2 regions of the Streptomyces sp. TS71-3 genome follow, and region 2 is predicted to be linked to the other one. Evidence: riboswitches for the same ligand, from Rfam matches in the RefSeq annotation. Region 2 holds a riboswitch; the other holds the start of a gene.
What was found. Region 2 has a riboswitch for cyclic di-AMP ahead of Sm713_RS25205 (transglycosylase family protein). Riboswitches for the same ligand answer to the same signal wherever they lie in the genome.

Region 1: it holds a riboswitch for cyclic di-AMP, as region 2 does, so the genes downstream of both, Sm713_RS03225 (NlpC/P60 family protein) here and Sm713_RS25205 (transglycosylase family protein) in region 2, are expected to answer to the same signal.

The regions. Positions count from the first base shown of each region.
Region 1 covers NZ_BNEL01000001.1:732,159-739,694, reverse strand. The annotation lists gene Sm713_RS03235 (M23 family metallopeptidase) at 1-1,525, shown strand, start outside; gene pcrA (DNA helicase PcrA) at 1,587-4,067, opposite strand; cyclic di-AMP (ydaO/yuaA leader) riboswitch at 4,355-4,575, shown strand; gene Sm713_RS03225 (NlpC/P60 family protein) at 4,583-5,722, shown strand; gene Sm713_RS03220 (IS4 family transposase) at 5,768-6,991, shown strand; gene Sm713_RS03215 (dienelactone hydrolase family protein) at 7,400-7,536, shown strand, end outside.
Region 2 covers NZ_BNEL01000003.1:126,569-134,104, reverse strand. The annotation lists gene Sm713_RS25225 (SurA N-terminal domain-containing protein) at 1-301, shown strand, start outside; gene Sm713_RS25220 (MazG family protein) at 531-1,709, shown strand; gene Sm713_RS25215 (cytochrome P450) at 1,813-3,105, opposite strand; gene Sm713_RS25210 (transglycosylase family protein) at 3,665-4,591, shown strand; cyclic di-AMP (ydaO/yuaA leader) riboswitch at 4,805-5,049, shown strand; gene Sm713_RS25205 (transglycosylase family protein) at 5,054-5,761, shown strand; gene eno (phosphopyruvate hydratase) at 6,238-7,527, shown strand.

The DNA.
Region 1 (7,536 bases), on a different contig from region 2:
ATACGACGGCTACGGCAGCACCGGGTACGACACGAGCGGCCAGTGGGACGCCACGGCGTGGAACGGCGGGGGCGAGTGGGAAGCCCACTCCTACGCCCAGCAGGCACCCGCCGCCCAGCAGGACCCGCTCTTCGGGGCGGAGTACGCGGACCCGCACCAGTACGACCCGTACGCCTCCCAGAACCTGGCCCCCCAGGACACCGGGACGCACGGCTACGACTCCCCCGACGCGGCGCACCAGGGCTACCAGGCCGGCGGCGTCTCCCCGGCGGAGTCCGCGGGGGGCTACGAGGCCCACCCGTACCAGGACCACGCCGCCGCCCATCCCGACCCCGGGATGGAGTACGCGACGGACCCCTCCGCGTACGCCGAGGGCCTCGAGGCTCCGTACGGCGACGGCAGCGAGGGCCACTACGGCGACGGGTACGCCTACGACGGCGCCCCGGCCGCGGACGGCGCCTACGGCGAGGCCCCGGGCACCGGTCACGAGGACCCCGCCTACGACGGCGCGGGCGACGCCTACGACAACCCCGGCTACGACGACCCCGCCGGCGCGCACGACCCCGCGGACACCGACCACTACCGCGACGCGGACCACTACGGCGACGCCGACTCCTACAGCGACGCCGACCGTTACGGCGACGACGACCCGTACGCGGACGGGGACGGGGACGGGGACGACACCGCGGACGACGCGGCCACCGCGGCGCTCCCGGAGGAGGCCCCCGGCGGGGATCTGCCCCGGCAGCGTTCCGGCGCCACACCCGTCCGTCCGGGCTCGCGCGGCGCGGCGTCCCGTGCCCGTGCCCGCCGCCGCCCCGCGAAGCGCTCCGCGCTGCTGACCGTGGTTGTCCCGTCGGCGTGCGTGATCGGTGTGGCGGGCGTGGCCGCCGCGGCGGTCGGGGGCGGTGGGGACGACAACAAGGACGTCGCCGCGTCCGGCACCCCCGTCAAGCCCTCCGTGGCCAACAACAAGCTCGACACCCAGCTCGAGAACCTCTCCGTGGACGCCGGCGACTTCGCCGACCGCGCGAGCCGTACGCAGGAGCGCATCGACCTCAAGGCCAAGCAGGAGGAAGCGCGCAAGAAAGCTGCGGCGGAAGCGGCGCGCAAGGAGGCGCTGCGGCCGAAGTTCGTCCTGCCGGTCACCCAGAAGGGCCTCAGCGCCTACTTCGGGCAGTCGGGCGAGAACTGGATGTCCCTGCACACCGGCATCGACTTCCCCGTCGCCTACGGCACCCAGGTGATGTCCGCGATCGACGGCACCGTCACCACGAAGTACAACGTCGCCTACGGGAACATGGCGATCGTCACCGCCAAGGACGGCACCCAGACCTGGTACTGCCACCTGTCCAGCTACAAGGTCAGCCCCGGGACGACCGTCAAGGCGGGCGACGTCATAGCCTTCTCCGGCAACTCCGGCAACTCCACCGGCCCGCACCTCCACTTCGAGGTCCACCCGGGCGGCGGCGCGGCGGTCGACCCGCTCCCGTGGCTGCGCAGCCACGGCCTCGACCCGACCTGAGCCGACCCGGAGCACCAGCACCCGGCCCCGCCCCGAGCAGGGGCGGCGCCCGGCACCGGGCCTACAGCTTCTCCACCGGCGCGTACCGCAGCAGCAGCTTCTTCGGCCTGTCGTCGCCGAAGTCGACCGTCGCCTTGGCGTTGTCGCCGGTGCCCTCGACGGAGACGACCGTGCCGAGGCCGAACTGGTCGTGCGTGACGCGGTCCCCGGCGACGAGCGAGATGACCGGCTTCTCCGACGCCCGGCGCGTGGCGAACCCGGAGGCGCCCGAGGCGGCGCTGCGGGACCGCGAGGAGGAGAGCGAGGCGGCGACACCGCTCGCGGCGGAGACGGAGGCCGAGGGGGCGGAGGGGCCCGTCCGCTTCCAGTCCACGTGCTGCTCGGGGATCTCCTCCAGGAAGCGGGACGGCGGGTTGTACGCGGGCTGGCCCCAGGCGCTGCGCAGCGCGGCGCGGGTCAGGTACAGCCGCTCCCGGGCGCGCGTGATGCCCACGTAGGCGAGCCGCCGCTCCTCCTCCAGCTCCTTGGTCTGCCCGAGGGCGCGCATGTGCGGGAAGACGCCGTCCTCCATGCCGGTCAGGAAGACCACCGGGAACTCCAGGCCCTTGGCGGTGTGGAGGGTCATCAGCGTGATGACGCCGGCGCCCTCCTCGTCCTCCTCGGGGATCTGGTCGGAGTCGGCGACCAGGGCCACCTGCTCCAGGAAGTCCGCCAGCGTGCCGGTCTCGCCCTCGCCGCGCTCCTGCTCGAACTCCAGGGCGACGGCGGCGAGCTCCTGGAGGTTCTCGATCCGGGTCTCGTCCTGGGGGTCGGTGGAGGACTGGAGCTCGGCGAGGTATCCGGTGCGCTCCAGGACGGCTTCCAGGACGGTGGCGGGCCCGGCGCCGGACTCGACGACGGTGCGGAGGTCCTCCATCAGGGTGTTGAACCTCTTGATGGCGTTGGCGGAGCGGGCCGCCATGCCGTAGGCCTCGTCGACGCGGCGCAGCGCCTGCGCGAAGCTGGTCCGCTCGCGCTGGGCAAGGGCGTCGATCATCGCCTCGGCGCGCTCGCCGATGCCCCGCTTGGGGACGTTGAGGATCCGGCGCAGCGGTACGGAGTCCTCCGGGTTGGCGAGGACGCGCAGGTAGGCGAGGACGTCCCGGACCTCCCGGCGCTCGTAGAAGCGGACGCCGCCGACGACCTTGTAGGGCAGGCCGACGCGGATGAAGATCTCCTCGAAGACACGGGACTGGGCGTTGGTGCGGTAGAAGACCGCGACGTCGCCGGCCTTGGCGTCGCCCGCGTCGGTGAGGCGGTCGATCTCCTCGGCGACGAACTGCGCCTCGTCGTGCTCGCTGTCGGCGACGTAGCCGGTGATCCGGGCGCCCGCGCCGGCGTTGGTCCAGAGGTTCTTGGGGCGGCGGCTCTCGTTGCGCTCGATGACGGCGTTGGCGGCGGTGAGGATCGTCTGCGTGGAGCGGTAGTTCTGCTCCAGGAGGATGGTGGTGGCGTCCGGGTAGTCCTCCTCGAACTGGAGGATGTTGCGGATGGTGGCGCCGCGGAAGGCGTAGATCGACTGGTCGGCGTCGCCGACGACGCAGAGCTCGGCGGGCTCCGGACCCGCCTCGCCGCCCGCTGCCTCGGGGCCCGGTGCCGTTCCGACCAGCTCGCGGACGAGCGCGTACTGCGCGTGGTTGGTGTCCTGGTACTCGTCGACGAGGATGTGGCGGAAGCGGCGGCGGTAGTGCTCGGCGACGTCCGGGAAGGTGCGCAGGAGGTTGACCGTCGTCATGATCAGGTCGTCGAAGTCCAGCGCGTTCGCCTCGCGCAGGCGGGACTGGTACAGCGCGTAGGCCTGCGCGAGGGTCTTCTCGAAGCCGTCACTGGCGGACCCCGCGAAGTCCTCCTCGTCGATCAGCTCGTTCTTCAGGTTGGAGATCTTGGCGCTGAACGACTTGGGCGGGAAGCGCTTGGGGTCGAGGTCCAGGTCGCGGCAGACGAGGGCCATCAGGCGCTTGGAGTCGGCGGCGTCGTAGATCGAGAACGAGGACGTGAAGCCGAGCTTCTTGTACTCGCGGCGCAGGATGCGCACGCAGGCGCTGTGGAACGTCATCACCCACATCGCGGCGGCACGCGGGCCGACGAGCTGCTCGACGCGCTCCTTCATCTCGCCCGCGGCCTTGTTGGTGAAGGTGATCGCGAGGATCTGGCCGGGGTGGGCGCGGTGCAGCGCGAGCAGGTGCGCGATGCGGTGCGTGAGCACCCGGGTCTTGCCGGAGCCCGCGCCGGCGACGATGAGCAGGGGGGAGCCGCTGTGCGCGACGGCGGCGCGCTGCTGGTCGTTCAGCCCGTCCAGGAGGGCGTTCGGGTCGGCGGCGGGGCGGGGGGCGCCGTCGCGGTAGTACGCCTCGCGCGGCGGCGGGGCGTCGTACCTGCCGCCGAACAGGTCGTCCGGGACCTCCTCCGGGCCCGGGTCCTCGGGCGGCGGCGGGGGCTCCTCCTGCGCGCCGTGGGACGCCTGGAGGCCGGCCAGGAAGTGATCGTCAAAGAGGCTGCTCATCGTCTACCGAGTCTAGGCCGCGGCACCGACACCCGGGCGCCGTCGGCCCACTTGTCACCACTCCGGCAACCCTCGCTCCCCGCGCGAGCGCTCCCAGAGCCCAGGTGGCCACGGATCCCACACCGAACCGCCGGGGAATCACCACAGGCGGTGGCTACCCGCTCACGCAACGCCAGAGTCACGGAAATGTATAGGGCGTATCACACAACACCCTTCACAGCAGTCACATGAGTTGGCTAACGTGCCGGTCGGGCAACCCGTACCCCCGCCGGCGAAGAGCGCCGGGCCGGGTCGCCCCGCCGAGTCCGGTGTGCCCTCGCGGGCCCTCCGGAGCCGGGGACCCAACGGAGCCGGGCAGCCGACGGCACCTGGGGTGAATCGGCCCCGCACGGCAGAGCCCGCGCACGTCCGCGTGCCGGAGAACCGCCGTACGAGGCCGTAGGGCAGCCTTCCGTACCACCCGCCCGAACCCGACAGCTAACCCGGTAGGCGGCCCACGGAAGGAGTCGCCCTCAGTGGCGTCGCACCGCAAAGCGCAGAGCACCAGCACCTTCGGGGGCCTGCGCACTCCCCCCGCCCTCGTTCCCGCCGTCGGTGTCACGACGGCCGCCCTGACGTCGGTGGCCCTGCTGGCGTCGAGCGCGCAGGCCGCGCCCGCGAAGCCCAGACCCTCCATCGAAGAGGTGCAGAAGCAGGTCGACGGCCTGTACCACCAGGCCGGTGTCGCCACCGAGAAGTACAACGGCGCCAAGGAGCACGCGGACGCCCAGCGCAAGCGCGTGGACGACCTCCTCGACCAGATCGCCAAGGGCACGGAGAAGCTGAACACCGCACGCCAGGAGCTCGGCTCGTTCGCGGCGGCCCAGTACCGCACCGGCGGCATCTCCGACACCGCCACCCTGCTGCTGGCCGAGGACCCCCAGCAGTACTTCGACGACGACCACCTGATGAGCCGGCTCACCGACCGGCAGAAGGTCGCCGTCGACAGCTTCGAGAAGCAGCAGGCCGCGACGGCGAAGAAGCGCACCGAGGCCGCCAAGAACCTGACGGAGCTGACGCATTCGCAGGCGACGCTCCGCAAGACCAAGGAAGACGTCCAGAAGAAGCTGAGCACCGCGCGGACCATGCTGTCGAAGCTGACCGCCGAGCAGAAGGCGCGCCTCGCGGCGATCGAGCGGCAGAAGGAGGAGGCCGCCGCCCGCAAGGCGAAGGAACTGGCCGCCCAGCAGGCCGCCGCCGCGGAGAAGCAGCGGGAGCAGGCCGGGAGCAGCGGCAGCGGATCGAGCAGCGGATCCAGCAGCACCTCGACGATGGGCGCCCAGGCGGTGGCGTTCGCCAAGGCCCAGCTCGGCAAGCCGTACGTGTGGGGGGCCACCGGACCCGAGTCGTTCGACTGCTCCGGCCTGGTGCAGGCGGCCTGGAAGACGGCCGGCGTCTCCCTGCCCCGCACCACCTGGGACCAGGTCAAGGTCGGCACGACCGTCTCCACCACCGAGGCCAGGCCGGGCGACCTGGTCTTCTACTTCTCCGACATCAGCCACGTCGGCATCTACATAGGCGACGGCAACGTCATCGACGCGCCGAGGCCCGGGAAGACCGTGGAGACGATCCCGATGACGTACATGCCGATCTACAGCGTGGTGCGGCCGGGCTAGGTCCAATGCCGGTGACTTAGGTGTCCTGGGCTCGTTGGTTGTGGTGTGGCGAGGGTGGGGCAGGTCAAGTCGTCTGTGGGTGAGCGGTTGTCGGACCGGATCGCGATCGGGGTGTTGACGCGTTCGTTTCCGCCGGAGCTGGTGGATGAGGTGATCGCGGAGGCCGGGCGGGGCGAGCAGCGCAATCGGCTGCTGCCGGCCCGCGTGGTCGTGTACTTCGTGCTGGCGATGTGTCTGTTCTTCGGGCAGCCGTATGAAGAGGTCGCGCGGCTGCTGGGCGAGGGGCTGGGGGACCGGAAGCGGTCCTGGCGGGTACCGACGACTGCCGCGATCGGGCGGGCGCGTCGGCGCCTGGGCGTGCAGCCGTTGAAGATGCTGTTCGCGCGGGTGTGCTGTCCGGTGGCGGTGCCGCAGACGGCGGGTGCCTGGTATCGGCGGTGGCGCCTGGTGGCGGTGGACGGCACGACCCTGGACCTGGCGGACACCGCGGACAATGACAGCTTCTTCGGCCGCCCGGGTTCGGGGCGGGGGACGGGTGCATTCCCGCAGGCCAGGGTAGTGGCGCTGGCTGAGTGCGGGACGCACGCGGTGTTCGGCGCGGCCATCGGGCCGCTGTCGGTGAGCGAGCCGGTGCTGTCCCGGCAACTGTTCGGCGAGCTGCGGGCGGGGATGCTACTGCTGGCCGACCGGGGCTTTTACGGCTTCGAGTTGTGGCAGGCCGCCCGGGCCACGGGCGCGGACCTGCTGTGGCGGATGCGTAAAAGCGCGGCCCTGCCCGTGGTGCAGGTGCTGGCCGACGGCTCCTACCTCAGCACGATCCATGCCGAGCCGGACCGCAGGAGCCGCCGCAACCCGGTGGTGGTCCGGGTGATCGAGTACACCCTTGCCCGCACCGGCGATGCCACCGTCTACCGCCTGCTGACCACCGTGCTCGACCCTGAACAGGCACCGGCGAAGGACCTGGCCGCGCTTTACACCCAGCGGTGGGAGATCGAGACCACACTGGACGAGATCAAAACCCACCAGCGCGGCCCGAAGCTCGTCCTACGCTCGAAGTACCCGTGGGGCGTGGAGCAGGAGATCTACGGCTTCCTCCTGGTGCATCACGCCATCCGGCAGCTGATACACCGGGCCGCCACCGGCCACGGTCTTGATCCCGACCGGCTCTCCTTCACACGCTCCCTGCGGATCGTGCGCCGCCAGGTCCCAGCCCAGGCGGCGTTTTCCCCCCGGCAGACTCGCCCGGGCGCTGACCCGCACCCTGGCTGAGATCGCCGAACGCCTGCTGCCCCCACGCCGCCACCGGGCCTGCCCCCGAGTGATCAAACGCAAGATGTCCAACTGGCGACTCAAACGGGCCGAGCACCACCACCAGACACCACCCGCACCAGACACCGTCACCATCACTCGGCGGAACAGAACCTAAGTCACCGGCATTGGGGCTAGGTCGTGTCCGGCAACCTCTGCGGCGACGGCTCCGTGGCATCCGGCCACGGAGCCCCCGCGAAAACCCGTTGGAGGAGCGCGGCGGCCGCTGCTACGTTTCCGGTGGCCGTGCGAGAGAACGAGGAGGTGGTACCCGTGAACGCGATATCGACACGGGTGCTCCCCTCCGGGGTCACGGTCGGGCGATAGGTCGTCCGGGAGCGCCACCCGGCACTCCCGAAAGGCACGACCATGCAGTTCACTTCCGAACGGCGCCTCGACGACGGCGTCCTCGAACGCGACTTCACCCTCGGCGAGATCCCCGGCACCCTGTGGGCGCCCGGATCCGCCTCCGCATCCGCACCGGCGCCGCTGATCCTGCTCGGCCA
Region 2 (7,536 bases):
GGGTGGCGCCAAGGCCCTGGAGACGGGCTGGCTGGAGCAGTACGCGGTCGCCCCCGCGCACCTGGACGAGAGCCTGCGCACCGAGCTGGAGGCCCAGAAGCTCGCAAAGAAGCTCGGCATCAACATGAACTCGCCCGACGGCCAGGCCGCGCTCTGGAAGCACCTCGGCACGACGTCGAAGTCGATGAACATCGACATCAACCCGCGGTACGGGGCGTGGGACGTGAAGAAGAGCAGCCGCGTGGACGCGAAGGTTCCGTGGCTGCGGGAGGTCAGCTCGCCGCCGCAGCAGCAGGTTTAGGGCCCCGCCCCGGGGCGCGGCTCACCGCGCCCCTCGTGGGGGCCTTTCGCGGATGGGGCCTTTACGTCTCATGGAGCGGCCCTACGCCTTATGGACGGGGTCCTACGTCTCGTGGACGGGCTCCCACGCGTTATGGCGGGGTCCTGCGTCTCATGAACGGGCCTCGCGTCCGCGGTGCCGGGCCGAGCAGGGGCGCCGTCGAGGTCGCGTTCTGGGTTACGTTCGAGGCGTGAAGACTTCTGCGACGCGTTCCTCCGGCACCTCCGGTGCGGTTCCGGAGTCCGGCGGAGCCGGGACCGGCCGTATCGTCCTGCTCACCACGAGCCACCGGGTGGCACCGGGGCTGCTGTCCTGGCCTGCCTGGCAGGCGCTGGGGAGCGCCGACCGGGTGCTGTGCGCCGACCCGGACCACCCGCAGATGCCGTACCTGCGGGAGGCGGGCGTCACCGTCGAGCACGCCTCTCCCACCGCGCAGGAGCTGGTGGACGCGTGCGCCGGCGGCGCCGACGTGGTGGTCGTCGCCACCGGCGAGGGCGACCCGCGGCTGACGGACGGCCTCGCGAACCTGGCCGGCTCCGGGCGCGTCCGCATGCCCGACCTGGAACTGCTGCCCGCCTCGTACGATCTGCCCGGCGCGCGGCTGCTCGACCTCGTCCAGGTCATGGACCGGATCCGCGGGGAGTGCCCCTGGTCCTCGCGGCAGACCCACCAGGGCCTGGCGAAGTACGCCATCGAGGAGGCGTACGAGCTGGTGGAGGCCATCGAGGACGGGGACCGCGACGAGCTGCGCGAGGAACTGGGCGACGTGCTCCTCCAGGTCGTCTTCCACGCGCGGATCGCCGAGGAGGGCACCGCTGGGGACGTCGGGGATGTCGAGGACGTCGACGGCGTCGAGGACGACGAGCAGGTGGAGGACGGCGAGAGCCCGGCCCACGGCCCGGACGCGCTCGGCGCCCCGGACGAGGCGGGGGCCGCGGAGGAGCAGGGCGGCACGGGAGGCGGCGCGTTCTCCATCGACGATGTCGCGGCCGGGATCGTCGCCAAGCTGATCCTGCGGCATCCGCACGTCTTCGGGGACGACACCGCCGAGACCCCCGAGGACGTCAGGGAGCACTGGCTGCGCACCAAGGCCGAGGAGAAGCGGAGGACGTCCGTCACTGAGGGCGTCCCGCTGGGCCAGCCGGGCCTCGCGCTCGCCGCGAAGCTCGCCTCCCGCGCACGCACGGCCGATCTGGGCGTACCGCTGCCGGCCGGCGAGGGCGTCGGGTACGAACTGCTCGCCCTGGCGGTGCGCGCCGAGCACGAGGGCGTCGATCCGGAGGCGGCGCTGCGGGCCGCGGCCCGCGCGTACCGGGACGCGATACGGACGGCGGAGGCGGAACGACGGGACGGCCCGCGCTCCCAGTGAGGCCGTACCCCGATTAGCGGGCGCCCTTTTACCGAGCGGTGCGGGCGCCCTCTTACTCACCGGGCGGTGCGCGCCCATACCGGCCCCTGCGAGGCCGTACCCCCTACCGAGGCGCGCCCGCTCCCCGGCTCTCCGCCGGTGCCGCCGGTGCCGTCGGCGTGAACGCCACCGGCAGCTCCCGCAGGCCCCGCATGATCAGGCCGCCGCGCCAGCGCAGGTCCGCCGGGTCGCGGGCGAGACGGAGGTCGGGGAGCCGGTCGAGCAGCGTCGCGAGCGCCGTGCGGCCCTCCAGGCGGGCGAGCGGGGCGCCCAGGCAGTAGTGGATGCCGTGGCCGTAGCCGAGGTGCTGGTTGTCGGCCCGGCTGAGGTCGAGCCTGTCGGGGTGGGCGAACCGCTCGGGGTCCCGGTCGGCCGCCGCGAGCACCACGAGCACCGGCTCACCCTCGGCGATCCGCTGCCCGCCGATCTGGAGGGGACGCGTCGCGAACCGCCACGTCGCCAGCTCCACCGGCCCGTCGAACCTCAGCAGCTCCTCTATCCCGGTCTCCAGCAGCGTCTGCTCGCCGCGGGCCAGCGACCGCGCCAGGGCGTCGCGCTGCCCGGGGTGGGTGAGGAGGGCGTAGGTGCCGTTGCCGATCAGGTTCACGGTGGTCTCGAAACCGGCGAAGAGCAGCACGAAGCACATCGCGGCGGCCTCGTTCTCGGTGAGGTGCTCGCCGTGGTCGGAGGCCCGGATCAGGCCGGAGATCAGGTCGTCGCCGAGGTCGGAGCGCTTGCGGTGGATCAGCTCCGTCAGGTAGCCGCGCATCTTCTTGACGGCCCTGCCGACGCCGCCGCGCGGGCCCGTGCCGTGCCGGATCATCATCCCGGCCCAGTCGCGGAAGTTGTCCTGGTCCTCGCCCGGTACGCCCAGCATGTCGCAGATGGCGTAGATGGGCAGCGGGAAGGCGAACTCGTGGATGAGGTCCGCTGAGCCCCGCCCCGCGAAGCCGTCGATGAGCCGGTCCGTCAGCTCCTGGACGCGGGGCGCGAAGGCGGCGACCCGGCGCGGCGTGAAGGCCTTCGAGACCAGCCGCCTGAGCCGGGTGTGGTCCGGCGGGTCGATGTTGAGCAGGTGCGTCATCAGCTCGGCCTTGCGCTCGCCCGGGATGCCGGTGCGGCCCTGGGCGTGCGCGGGCTCGGCGTGGTGCGCCGGGTTCTTGCTCAGCCGGGGGTCGGCCAGCGCCTCGCGGGCGTCCGCGTACCGGGTCACCAGCCACGCCTCGACCCCGCTGGGCAGCCGCGTCCACCGCACCGGAGCGTGCTCGCGCAGCCAGGCGTAGGCGGGATACGGGTCCGTGGCGAAGGCCCGGCTGAACAGCTCGGGCGGCGCGTCGGGAAGGGGCCGGTCGGTCACGCCCCCGACCGTATCCGGTGCGTGCGGCCGGCCCGACCCCCGGCGGGGTGCGGCTCCCGGCGGGCCACGAAGGGAGGCCGCCACAGGCGATGCCTGGCGGGGTGTCAGGACTGTGACGTTGATGTGATCTCCGCTGCATCGACTTGTGATGGACGTGTGAGGTCGCTACGGTCACCTTCGACCGGCGGCGCGATCACATGCGTCACGCCGGTCACATCGATCAGGTCCGGCGCGCCAGTCACACCAGACACATCAGGCGTGCCAGGCCCGGGGGGCGTGCCAGGTAGGAGAGGCGTGCCAGGCACGACAGGCATGCCAGACACAGCAGACATGCCAGGCACGCCAGGCACGCCAGGCACGTCGTTTTGCACGTGAATCGTCCGCGTACACGTGAACCATCCGCGAACACGTAAACCATCCGCGAACACGTGAACCGTCCGCGGCGCAGGGCCGTCTTCATAGTCGTCAGATCCGCCACGCGAAAGGCCTTCGCATGCTCTCCGGGAACGGCCGGCATCGGCGCCCCCGTCAAGCACCCGCTCTCGTCCTCGCGGCCGGAGTGACCGGCTCCGCCATCGCCATCCCGCTGCTCGGCGCGACCGGCGCGCACGCGGACGGCACCGCCTGGAAGGCGGACAACGCAACCTGGAACCGCCTCGCGAACTGCGAGAGCGGCGGCTCCTGGAGCGCCGACCCCGGGAACAGCTACTACGGCGGCCTCCAGCTCTCCGCGAACATGTGGGTGCTGTACGGCGGCCTGGACTACGCGCCTCGGCCGGACCAGGCCAGCAGGTCCGAGCAGATCGCGGTCGCGCAGAAGGTGCTCGCGGGCCGGGGGCCCGGTGCGTGGCCGGGGTGTGCCGACATCGTGGGACTCGGCAAGAGCCACGGTTCACCGTCCGGTTCGCCGGGTTCATCCGGTAACGACCAGGGTGGCAGGGCTTCGTCCCGCGAGACGGGTACGGGCGCCACGGGCGACCCGTCCCGCGAGTCCGGATCCGGATCCGAGTCCGGGGTTGGCGGCCTGGGGGACTCGGACGCGGGGATACCCGCGAGCACGCCGTCCGATGCGCCGGGTTCATCCTCTTCGTCCCATGGGGGATCGTCCTCGGCCCCGGCCGACGGTGAAGCCGACCATGGTGGCGTCTCGTCGGCGACGCCCTCTGGAGTACCGTCCAAAGGCGACAACTCGGACGGCTCCGGTCGCCATCGCGGTGGCCGTGCGCACGAGGCGCACAAGGGCTCCGGAGGCGACGGTTCGGACGGCTCCCGGGGTACCGGCCGGCACGCCTCGCGCGGCGCCGGCGGCGAGGGTGGCGGCGACAGGGGAGGGGTGTACACGGTGCGTCCCGGCGACAACCTCTCGGCCATCGCCGACTCCCATGACCTCAAGGGCGGCTGGCCGAAACTATATGCAGCCAACAAGAAGACCGTCGGGGCCGATCCGGACCTGATCCTCCCTGGCCAGAACCTTGATCTTTTCTAAACTCATCCGGAAAGGTCTCGATCTTTACCCCTGAATCGGGCGAAAAACGGCTGAAGTTCGGGGGGTTCTGTCCGATTTGCTCGAATGAGAGATGGGTCTCACCAACCCCAGTTCGCTTTGAAATCCGGCGCATCAGCTGTTTACCGTCATGTCCGCTCGCCACAGCGGGCACCGACGGACGCCACGCCGAATCCTGCCGGCGTTCGTACGGGAACAGTCGTCGCGTCGAAGCGCCGTAGGCAGGAGCGGGGGAACCAAGGTAAGCGCCGGCCCCACCGGACCGCTGCCTCGCCGATACGAGCACGAGGCGAGCAGCGGCACGGTGAACGGACCGGCTAGGGGTGAAGCCGTGCGGAAATCGCACGGCCGGGCAAAACCTCCCATGCTCGCAAGGAGCAAGGGATACCCCATCGGCCCGAACCCGACAGCTCACCTCGCAGGCGTCGGTGAGGGGATCTCTTCATGCTGCTTTCCGGCAAGGGCCGGCACCGCCGCCCGTCCGCGCTCAACCGCACCACCCGTGCCGTCGCCATCGCCGGTGTCGCCGGTGCCGCCGTCGCCGCCCCGCTGGTCAGCGCGGGCAGCGCCTCCGCCGCCACCGCCTCTGAGTGGGACAAGGTCGCCCAGTGCGAGTCCAGCGGCAACTGGTCCATCAACAGCGGCAACGGCTTCTCCGGTGGGCTCCAGTTCACCCAGTCCACCTGGGCCGCGTACGGCGGCACCGCCTACGCGCCGGCTGCCTACCAGGCCAGCAAGGCCCAGCAGATAGCCGTCGCCGAGAAGGTGCTCGCCGGGCAGGGCAAGGACGCCTGGCCCGTGTGCGGCACCGGCCTGTCCAACACGCCGTACAACGGAGGCTCCGCCTCCACCGGTTCCGGCTCGGGCTCCGCCGCCACTCCGCAGACGCAGAACACCGCCTCCGCGAAGCCGACCCACGAGGGCTCCCAGCACGCCTCGCGCTCCCAGCAGCGCCAGACCGTGACGACGCCCACCGGCAAGAAGGTGAAGAAGGGCGACGGCGAGTACAAGGTCAAGAAGGGCGACACGCTCAGCGACATCGCCCAGGACCACCACGTCAAGGGCGGCTGGCACAAGCTGTACAAGCTGAACAAGGACATCGTCAGCAACCCGTCGCTGATCTACCCGGGCCAGCAGCTCCACCTGCACTGAGCCCTCGGGCCGGGCTCCCCGGCCCCGGGCTCGCTGGCCCTGGCCCCGCCCCCGGCTCGTCCGCACGGGCATCCGGGCCTCTGACCGCCCCGCCTCGGCGCGTTTTCCCCCGGACGCGCCGGGGCGGGGCTGCCGCATGTGGGGGTGCGTCGTGTGGGCTGGGGTGCGCGGTCGGCTGCGGGTGCGTTCTGGTTTTTCGCGCCGTTCCCCGCGCCCCTTGCGTGCGGGGAACGGCGCCCCGGCCTACTCAGGGGCGCGGCCCCGCTTCCTCGCGCCCCTGCCAGCGCCAAGCCGGGGCGCAGCCCCACCCCGCCGGAGGCGGAACGGCGTACCGGCAGGTAATCGTGCCAGACGGGGCGTTATCCGGCCGTGACCCGGCCATGGGACGGGCCCGCTCCCCGGGCCCGTTAGGCTCATGCCGCAAGCCCCACGAAACGCCGCACAAGCCAAGCGTCACATCCCAGAAGGAGATGCTCGTGCCGTCCATCGACGTCGTCGTAGCCCGGGAAATCCTGGACTCCCGAGGCAACCCCACGGTCGAGGTCGAGGTCGGCCTCGACGACGGCAGCACCGGTCGTGCCGCCGTGCCGTCCGGCGCCTCCACGGGCGCCTTCGAGGCCCTGGAGCTCCGTGACAAGGACGCCAACCGCTACGGCGGCAAGGGCGTCGAGAAGGCGGTGCTCGCCGTGATCGAGCAGATCGGCCCGGAGCTCGTCGGCTACGACGCCACCGAGCAGCGGCTGATCGACCAGGCGATGTTCGACCTGGACGCCACCCCGGACAAGTCGAGCCTCGGCGCCAACGCCATCCTCGGCGTCTCGCTCGCCGTCGCGCACGCCGCCTCCGAGGCCTCCGACCTCCCGCTCTTCCGCTACCTCGGCGGCCCGAACGCGCACCTGCTGCCGGTGCCGATGATGAACATCCTGAACGGCGGCTCGCACGCCGACTCCAACGTCGACATCCAGGAGTTCATGATCGCCCCCATCGGGGCGGAGTCCTTCTCCGAGGCGCTGCGCTGGGGCGCCGAGGTGTACCACAAGCTGAAGTCGGTCCTGAAGGAGCGCGGCCTGTCCACCGGCCTCGGCGACGAGGGCGGCTTCGCGCCGAACCTCGGCTCCAACCGCGAGGCGCTCGACCTCATCCTGGAGGCCGTCAAGGAGGCCGGCTACGTTCCCGGCCAGCAGATCGCCCTCGCCCTCGACGTCGCCGCGTCCGAGTTCTACAAGGACGGCGCCTACCTCTTCGAGGGCAAGGAGCGCACCGCCGCCGAGATGACGGAGTACTACGAGGAGCTGGTGGCGGCCTACCCGCTGGTCTCCATCGAGGACCCGCTGTTCGAGGACGACTGGGACGGCTGGAAGATCATCACCGACAAGCTCGGTGACAAGGTCCAGCTCGTCGGCGACGACCTGTTCGTCACCAACCCGGAGCGCCTCGCCCGCGGCATCGACGAGGGCGCCGCCAACGCCCTGCTGGTCAAGGTGAACCAGATCGGTTCGCTGACCGAGACCCTGGACGCCGTCGAGCTGGCCCAGCGCAACGGCTTCAAGTGCATGATGTCGCACCGCTCCGGCGAGACCGAGGACGTCACCATCGCCGACCTGGCCGTCGCCACCAACTGCGGCCAGATCAAGACCGGCGCCCCGGCCCGCTCCGAGCGCGTCGCCAAGTACAACCAGCTGCTGCGCATCGAGGAGATCCTCGACGACGCGGCGGTGTACGCGGGCCGCAGCGCGTTCCCGCGGTTTCGCGCGGAGAGCGAGTAGCGAGTAGGC